2 regions of the Janthinobacterium sp. GL_088 genome follow, and region 2 is predicted to be linked to the other one. Evidence: predicted binding sites of a transcription regulator. Region 2 holds the regulator's gene; the other holds the start of a gene.
The links. The regulator FNR, encoded in region 2, switches genes on or off when oxygen is low (the NO sensors DNR and NnrR bind a similar motif). The targets are predictions, from matches to a motif close to TTGATNNNNATCAA.

Region 1 (4,402 bases), 710 kb from region 2:
CGGCACCATGCTGGGCACGCCGCAAGGCTCGATGCACGGTGAATACTTTTGCGTGGCCGAAGATGGTCACCAGTTCGAAGCTTTAATTCCCGAATTCGTGCTGTCGGTGCCGCGCACCCTGCATTAAGGAAACGCCGGGGGCTTGCCCCCTTACTTCAGTTTTTCGGTGGCGTCCTGTTCTTCACTGAGCTGCTTGCGCGCCGGCGGTGCGGGCTTTTTGCCTGAATACATGGTCCACCAGACTATAAATGCCAGCAAGAAGAACGCCACCAGCGCCTCTATCATTAAGATCCACATACGCACTCCTATGTTATTTACCCGCAGCTTAGTATTTACCCGCCGTCTGTTGACACGCGGTAGTCTACCCGTTTCAATCGGCGCCGTCGCGCTTGCTTTATCCGCCTGCACCACGCCACCCGCACCGCCCGCTGCTTCCAGCGGCAAGGCGCCCGCCATCGCGCCGACCGTCGTCAAGCCTGTGCCTGCCAAGCCGGCCGACGCCAAGGATGCCACGGATGTGGCGGCCCCCACCTTCGTGCCCGCCAAGTTTGCCGCCTTGCCTGGCTGGGCCCGCGACGACATGCGTGCCGCCTGGCCCGCCTTCATGGCATCGTGCGGCGTGCTGGTCAAGCGGCCGGACTGGAAAGAGTCGTGCACAATCGCGCGCCAGGTGAATGCGGACAGCGACAAGGCCATCCGCCTGTTTTTCGAGACATTCTTTGTGCCAAATCAAGTGGTGGCCGCCGATGGCGCCAATACTGGCTTGGTGACCGGCTATTACGAACCCTTGCTGCACGGCGCGCGCAAGCGCGGCGGCCCATACCAGACACCGCTGTACAAGGTGCCCGACGACCTGGTTTCGGTGGATTTGTCCGGCGTGTATCCGGAACTGAAAAACATGCGCTTGCGGGGCAAGCTGGTCGGAAAGAAAGTGATACCGTATGCGACCCGCGCCGACATCGAGCGCGCCACGTCCGTCACGGGCAAGGAATTGCTGTGGGTGGATGATGAAGTCGAGGCCTTCTTCCTGCAAGTGCAGGGTTCCGGGCGCGTGCAGCTGACCGATACGCAGGAAACCGTGCGTGTGGCGTATGCGGATCAGAATGGCCACCCGTATAAATCGATCGGCCGCTACCTGGTCGACAAGGGTGAGCTGACCCTGAGCCAGGCGTCCGCGCAGGGCATCAAGGCGTGGATCGCCGGCCACCCCACGCGCAAGGATGAATTGTTCAACGCCAATCCCAGCTATGTCTTCTTCAAGGAAGAGCGCCTGCCCGATCCGAAAGTGGGGCCGAAGGGCGCGCTGGGCGTGCCGCTGACGCCGCAGCGCTCGGTGGCCATCGATTCGCGCTTCCTGCCGCTGGGCGCGCCCGTGTTCCTGTCCACCACGCAAGCCAATAGCGAGATTCCCATGCAGCGCCTGGTGATGGCGCAGGATACGGGCGGCGCCATTCGCGGGCCGATCCGGGTCGATTACTTCTTTGGCTTTGGCGCAGAAGCGGCCGAGAATGCGGGCCGCATGAAGCAGAGCGGCGCCGTGTGGGTGTTGTTGCCGAAACAGGCGCCGGCGCGCTGAATTTCTCGCGCCGCCGGGTAGGCCGTGGCTTAGCGCAGAACCATGACTGGCAGATGGGTATGCGCCAGCACTTTTTGCGTTTCGCTGCCCACGAATAGCTTGTTCAAGCCCTTGCGGCCATGCGAGGCCATCAGGATGATGTCGCAATGGTAGGTCTGCGCCGCATTGACGATTTCATCGTGCGGGCTCGGCGACACGGCCACCACGCCTTCGAAGGGTACGCCGGCGGCGCTTGCCGCTGCGCCGATCTTGTCGATGGCGCGTTGCGACGTTTCCTGCATCTGCTGTTCATACAGGCTGGCGTCGAGCACGATGCCGCCATCGGCCATCGGCGAGAACGGGAAAGGCTGCACCACGCTGATGGCGACCAGCTTGGCCTTGTTCAGTTGGGCGAAGGCGAGGGCGGTCTCGGCGGCTTTGTCGGACAACGGCGAGCCGTCGGTAGGAAATAAGATGGTGTTAAACATAGCGTGCTCCTCAAGTGATGTAAGACAGCTTATGGATTTACATCAATTAAAACCTTGATGTAAATCAAACCTCACAGGCTTTGGCGTGAATAGTGTCGCCAAAGCAATCTTTCAGCAGTGTATGCCCGTTCATCGCATCAGGTGCGCACGCTACGCAGCGGCGTGCCCCACACCATGGCGACGGTCAACATAATGCTGCCTGCCGCGATGCAAGCGAGGCCATTGCGCACGCCAAAGTGTTCCGCTACCCAGCCGGCGGCCAGCGCGCCCAGCGGCGCCGTCGCCACCGTCAGGAAGCGCATGGTGGACGTCATGCGGCCCAGCATGGGATCGGGCGTGACCTTCTGACGCAAGCCCAGGTAGGGAATAAAGAACAGCATCACGCCGCAATCGAAAAAGAACATCAAGATGGCATACGCTACGGCGCTGGCGGCCGCGCTGCCGAACAGCGCGGCGGGTATCGTTGGCGTCAGCGCAAAGCACACGGAGGTGGACGCCAGCCCGATCAGGATCGTGCGTCCGGCGCCGTAGCGGCGCGTCAGCGGCTTGACGATGAAGGCGCTGAGCAAGACGCCGGCGCCACCGAGCATCTGCGTCATGCCCAGCACACCAGGACTCATGCCCAGGTCGCGCGTGGCGAACAGCACCGTCAAAGCCATGCTGGCGTAAAAGAGGAAGTGCCAGATGCCGGCGCCCCAGGCCAGCGCGCGCAGCAGCGGTTCGCGCCAGACGAACAGCAAGCCGTCGGCGATGTCGCGCAAGGCGTGCTTGTCGGATGGTGCGGGACGCGGATCGCGCACGCTCATGGCGCGCAAATTAAAGACGGAAACCAGATAGCCGCAAGCCGTGCACAGGATGGCGACGGGTGCTGACAGCACTTGCACCAGCACGCCGGCCAGGCCGGGGCCGATCAGGCGCGAAGCCGATTCGGTGGCGGCAAATTTCGATTGCGCATCGATCAAGCCGTCGCGGCCCACCAGGAAAGTCAGAAACACTTGCTCGGCGCCGCCACCAACGACGAAGCCCGTGCCGATGATGAACCCCACTATATATAACCATGGCATCGACAGCACGCCGCACCAATAGGCCACGGCCACGCTGGCTAGGGCCAGGCCGGACATGCTTTCGCTGAACAGCATGATCGGGTGCTTGCTGCGCCGGTCCAGCAGCACGCCGACGGGCAAGCCGAACAGGGCGAACGGCAGTGCCTGCAAGGCGACCAGCACGCCCATCTGTTCCGGCGTCGCATGTAGCAATAGTACCGCGCACAGGGGCAGGGCCAGCGAGGTGATCTGGGCGCCGAAGCAATTGAGGCCGTTGCTGAACCACAAGCGGCGGAAATTGACGCTGGCGGCGCTGCCGTCGCCGCGCAGGTAGCTGGCGCAGTACTGAAAGAGGGAGGAGAAAATACGCTGCTCGATAAAGGTGACCGGGTTCACAATAATAGCAGCGCACCCGCCGCGCCGCTGCCGTTAGCCGCTACAATCGTTGCACCGTTCATCGAGAGGAGACACTATGCAATACGAAGACCTGATCATCGACATCCAGGACAAGGTGGCGGTCATCCGCCTGAACCGCCCGAAGGCCTTGAACGCCTTGAACGACAACATGATGAATGAGCTGGGCGACGCCTTGCTGAAGTTCGACGCGGATGACAATATCGGCTGTATCGTGCTCACGGGCAGCGAAAAAGCATTTGCCGCTGGCGCCGATATCGCCGCCATGGCCGATTACACCTACCCGGACACCTTTACCCAGGGCTATATCAGCCGCAACTGGGAACATATCTTGCGCGTGCGCAAACCTGTGGTGGGCGCGGTGGCCGGCTATGCGCTTGGTGGTGGTTGCGAACTGGCCATGATGTGTGATTTTCTGATCGCCGCCGACAGCGCCAAATTTGGCCAGCCGGAAATCAAGGTCGGCGTCACGCCGGGTGCGGGCGGTACGCAGCGTCTGCCGCGCGCCATCGGCAAGGCCAAGGCCATGGACCTGTTGCTGACGGCGCGCACCATCGATGCCGCCGAGGCGGAACGCATCGGCCTCGTGTCGCGCGTGGTGCCTGCTGATAAATTGCTGGAAGAAACCTTGGCTGCCGCCAGGACCATCGCCGCCATGCCGACCTCGGTGGCCATGATGATCAAGGATTGCGTCAACCGCGCTTTTGAAACCACCCTGACCGATGGTGTCGCCTACGAGCGTCGTTTGTTCCAGGCTGCCTTCGGTACGCCTGCTCAAAAAGAAGGCATGCACGCTTTCCTTGAAAAGCGCTTGCCAAACTTCGACGGTCTTTGATATGATTCGCCTCCCCGATGAGACGCACTGGTTTGCGGCACAAAAGGGACGGCCTTCAGAGGCTGGG
Region 2 (4,402 bases):
CCGGTTCGACCTCGGATCCCGTCAAGTCGGTGCTGGGCAAGGCCAAGTTTGGCGCCTGCATGGCCTGTCATGGTGCCGATGCCAAGGGTAACCAGATGCTCGGCGCGCCGAACCTGACGGACAAGACCTGGCTGTACGGCGGCAGCGCCGACACCATCATGGAAACCGTACGCAAGGGACGCAGCAACACCATGCCGGCCTTCAGCGATTTCCTCGGCGAATCCAAGGTACACGTGCTGTCGGCGTATGTCTGGAGCCTGTCGAATCCGCAGGCACCCGCCAAGTAAAAATGGAACCTCAAGTCATCAAGATGTATGCGGCCCGCGAGCAGATCTACCCTCGCGAGGCCAAAGGACGCTACGCTACCTGGCGATGGGTATGCGTATGGCTTACCCAGCTGGCGTTCTACGGCTTGCCGTGGTTGACCTGGAATGGCAGGCAAGCCCTGCTGTTCGATTTGACCACGCGCAAGTTCTACATTTTCGGCGTCGTGCTGTGGCCCCAGGATTTCATCTATCTGGCGGCCCTGCTGATCATCTGTGCGTATTTGTTGTTCCTCGTCACGGCCATTGCCGGGCGGGTGTGGTGCGGGTTCTCTTGCCCGCAAACGGTATACACGGAAATTTTCCTGTGGGTCGAACGCCACATCGAGGGCACGCGCAGCGCGCGCATGGCCCTCGACAAGCAGGGCCCCTCCGTGCGCAAGGCGTTCAAGAAGACGGCCAAGCACCTGACATGGGGCGCCATCGCCCTGTGGACGGGCTTTACCTTTGTCGGCTACTTCACGCCGATCAAGGAACTGGCGCAGTCGGTGACCACCCTGAACTTCGGTCCCTGGGAATGGTTCTGGGTCTTGTTCTACAGCCTGGCAACCTACGGCAACGCGGGCTGGCTGCGCGAGCAGGTGTGCAAATACATGTGCCCCTACGCGCGCTTCCAGAGCGCCATGTTCGACCAGGACACCCTGATCATCACCTATGATGCCAAGCGCGGCGAACCACGCGGCGCCATGAGCAAGAAGGCCGGCAACAACGACAAGCTGGGCGATTGCATCGACTGTACCCTGTGCGTGCAGGTGTGTCCGACCGGTATCGATATCCGCAACGGCCTGCAGTATGAATGCATCGGTTGCGCCGCTTGCGTCGATGCCTGCAACAGCGTGATGGACAAGGTTGACCGGCCACGGGGACTGGTACGCTACAGTACCGACCATGCGATGGAAAACAACTTCAATTCGAAGCAGATACGCCAGCGCGCCATGCGCCCGCGCGTCCTGATCTACACTTCCATCCTGGCCCTGATCATCATCGCCGTATGTACGTCGCTGGCCCTGCGCACGCCCCTGAAAATGGACGTGATCCGCGACCGCGGTTCGATGGGACGCGAAGTGGAAGACGGCATGATTGAAAACGTCTACCGTCTGCAGATCATGAACACGTCGGAGCAAACCCAGCATTTCAAGATCAGCGCTTCCGGCTTGCCGGGCCTGACCTTGCTGACGCGCGAAGAAGTGACCTTGCAGCCGACGGAAACGCTGGGTTGGCCGATCCGTCTGCGCGTGCCGCACGGCGTGGGAGAGAAGGGTTCGAACAAGATTGCGATCGAATTGCACTCGCTGGACGACCCGTCGCTGCATGTGCGTGAAAGCGCGGTATTCATCGTGCCACGTTAACAAGGAAAGGCGGACGGGGACCGGGTGCCCTCGCCGCCGCCACGAAGTTGCAGGAAGGCCGGTCCCCATGCGGGGACTGGCTGATTAAACAGGAGAAATATCATGTCCGACAGTCTGAAACTGCAAGCCCCCGTTGCACCGTGGTACAAGCATCGCTGGCCATGGCTGCTGATGATCGGCCCCGGCCTGTCCGTGGTCGTCGGCAGCTTCATGGGCTATATCGCGTTTACGCAGCCCGATGCGCTGGTGGTGGGCGATTATTACAAGCAGGGCAAGGCGATCAACCAGGATTTGAAGCGCGACACGATCGCCAGCGACCTGGCCATGGATACGAGCCTGTCGTATGACGTGGCGCAAGCACGCCTGACCGGTTCCGTGCACAGCTTCGGCAAGGCTTACCAGGGTCCGCTGCAGCTGCACCTGGCGCATGCGACCCTGCCGGAAAAGGATATCAAGGTGCTGGTGCAGCCCGATGCGGCCGGCAATTTTTCCGTGGCGCTGCCGATGCTCGAGCGCAGCCGCTGGCAAGTGCTGGTGGAAAACGACAAACGCGAGTGGCGCCTGTCCGGCATCTGGACCTGGCCGCTGCAACGCAGCATCGCGCTGCATGCGGACGAAGAGCTGTAAGCCTTATTTGCAGATGTCGGTTCCGGCCGTAATGGCCTTCAGCTTGGCCGGCTGCAATATCTCGATCTCGCGGTTCGACACGCGCAGCCAGCCTTCCTTCTTGAATTTGGATAGCAGGCGGCTGACGCTCTCGATGGTCAGGCCCAGGTAGTTGCCGATTTCCTCGCGCGACATGCGCAGCTGGAAATTGCTGCCCGAATAGCCGCGCGCTTCATAGCGCGACGCCAGGTTGACGATGAAGGCGGCAAACCGCTGCGTCGCCTGCATATTGCCCAGCAACAGCATCACGCTTTGCTCGCGCGTGATTTCCTGGCTCATCATGCGGTGGAAATGGCGCAGCAGGGTCGGCATATTGCCCAGCAATTGTTCCAGGCTGGAAAACGGGATTTCACACACTTCGCTGTCTTCCAGCGCCACTGCATTACAGTGGTGGCGGTCGGCGCTGATGGCATCCATGCCCAGCAGTTCGCCCGCCATCTGAAAACCCGTCACCTGCTCTTCGCCACCGGGATTGATCTGGTACGTCTTGAAGTGCCCCAGGCGGATCGCATACAGGTTCTGGAACGAGTCACCGATGCGGAACAGCGAGGCGCCGCGCACGATCTTGCGGCGGCGGCCGATGATCTGGTCCAGCCTGTCCATGTCGCCCACATCGAGGCCCATCGGCAGGCACAATTGATGCATGCTGCAGGTCGAGCATCGCGCACGCAACGCCTCCACGTTCACGGTGGGCAAGGTGGGAGTGAGTAGCGCTTCAGTCATGTCGGTACCTTTTAGAAAATGCAACAACAAGTTTACTGCATACAGCTGCATACAGGGTTGCCGTATGCCAATTTCACCGTAATTTCGGCGAATAAACGACGTCCAGCCTTTAATTATATGGCAACATCGTCAAAAGCCCGTACGGGGCGGGCAATTTGCGCGGTGGCGCTTGCCAAGCTGGTGTATTGATAGGAAAATTCCTGACAGCATTATCTGCCGCCTGTGCCGCCCGGTACTGAAAAGGAAATCATGAAGCCTCTCGGCATCAAAGCAAAAGTCGCGCTGGCCACCAGCCTGACCTCGATCGCCATGATCGCGCTGGTCACCATGATCCAGGTGCAGCACATGCGCGACGACTTCACCCGAGTACTGCTGAGCCAGCAATCGTCCCTGATCACCCGCACCGCTGCCGAGCTCGACGACAAGCTGGGCATGCTGCTGCAGATCGTCACCCTGACGGCCCGGCAACAGCCGCCGGAATTGATCGCCCGGCCCGTCCAATTGCGCGAATACTATTCGCGCCGCTCGATGCTGGTGCTGTTCGATGACGTGCTGGTGCTCGACGCGCAGGGCGCCATCGTGGCCGACATGCCGGAAGTGGCGGGGCGCGCCGGCATCAACGTTGCCGAGCGCGAGTATTTCCAGACCGTCCTGCGCACGCGCCAGCCCATGATCACCGAACCGATGCTTGGTAAATCGAGCGGCATGCCCATCGTGCAGATGGTGGCGCCCGTGCTGGCCGCCGATGGCCGGGTGGCCGGCGTGGTGATCGGCGTGCTGCGCCTGTACAAGGACAACCTGCTGGGCCGCCTGCGCTCGGAAAAGATCGGCAAGAGCGGCTATTATTTCATCCTCACGCGCGGCGCCGTGCCGCGCTATGTGCTGCACCCCGATACGAGCCGCTTGCTGCAACCGCGCAAGCCGAACGCCAACCTGACGACGACCCAGTTGCTGAAGGAAGATGGCGAAGGCAGCATGGTCAGCACCAACAGCCGGGGCATCACGGCCGTCAACAGCTTCAAGCGCCTGAAATCCGTGAACTGGCTGCTGGCCGCCTCGCTGCCCGTCGAGGATGCCTTCGAACCGTTCGATGGCGTGCTGTACCGGCTGGTGCTGTGGAGCATCCTCGCTTCGCTGCTGGCCGCTGCCGTTCTGGGCTGGGTCACCGTGCGCCTGCTGTCGCCGCTGGTGCGCCTGCGCAACACCTTGCTGGCCCTGCGCACCAGCGGCAGCCGCTTCACCCCCGTGCCGGTACGGCAGCGCGACGAGATCGGCGAACTGACGGAAGCGTTCAACGGCCTGATGAGCGAACGCGACCGCCTGCAGCAGGAACTCGAAGCG

Region 1: AC3IQ7_RS04450 (universal stress protein) is a predicted target of FNR. The motif match lies at 2,098-2,111, and genes of this name have one in related genera.

Annotation. Positions count from the first base shown of each region.
Region 1 is NZ_CM174453.1:991,973-996,374, forward strand. It holds gene apaG (Co2+/Mg2+ efflux protein ApaG) at 1-127, shown strand, start outside; gene AC3IQ7_RS04440 (hypothetical protein) at 151-285, opposite strand; gene mltA (murein transglycosylase A) at 374-1,576, shown strand; gene AC3IQ7_RS04450 (universal stress protein) at 1,606-2,043, opposite strand; gene AC3IQ7_RS04455 (MFS transporter) at 2,181-3,482, opposite strand; gene AC3IQ7_RS04460 (enoyl-CoA hydratase) at 3,559-4,335, shown strand.
Region 2 is NZ_CM174453.1:279,452-283,853, forward strand. It holds gene ccoP (cytochrome-c oxidase, cbb3-type subunit III) at 1-287, shown strand, start outside; gene ccoG (cytochrome c oxidase accessory protein CcoG) at 290-1,672, shown strand; gene AC3IQ7_RS01185 (FixH family protein) at 1,775-2,299, shown strand; gene fnr (fumarate/nitrate reduction transcriptional regulator Fnr) at 2,303-3,061, opposite strand; gene AC3IQ7_RS01195 (hybrid sensor histidine kinase/response regulator) at 3,311-4,402, shown strand, end outside.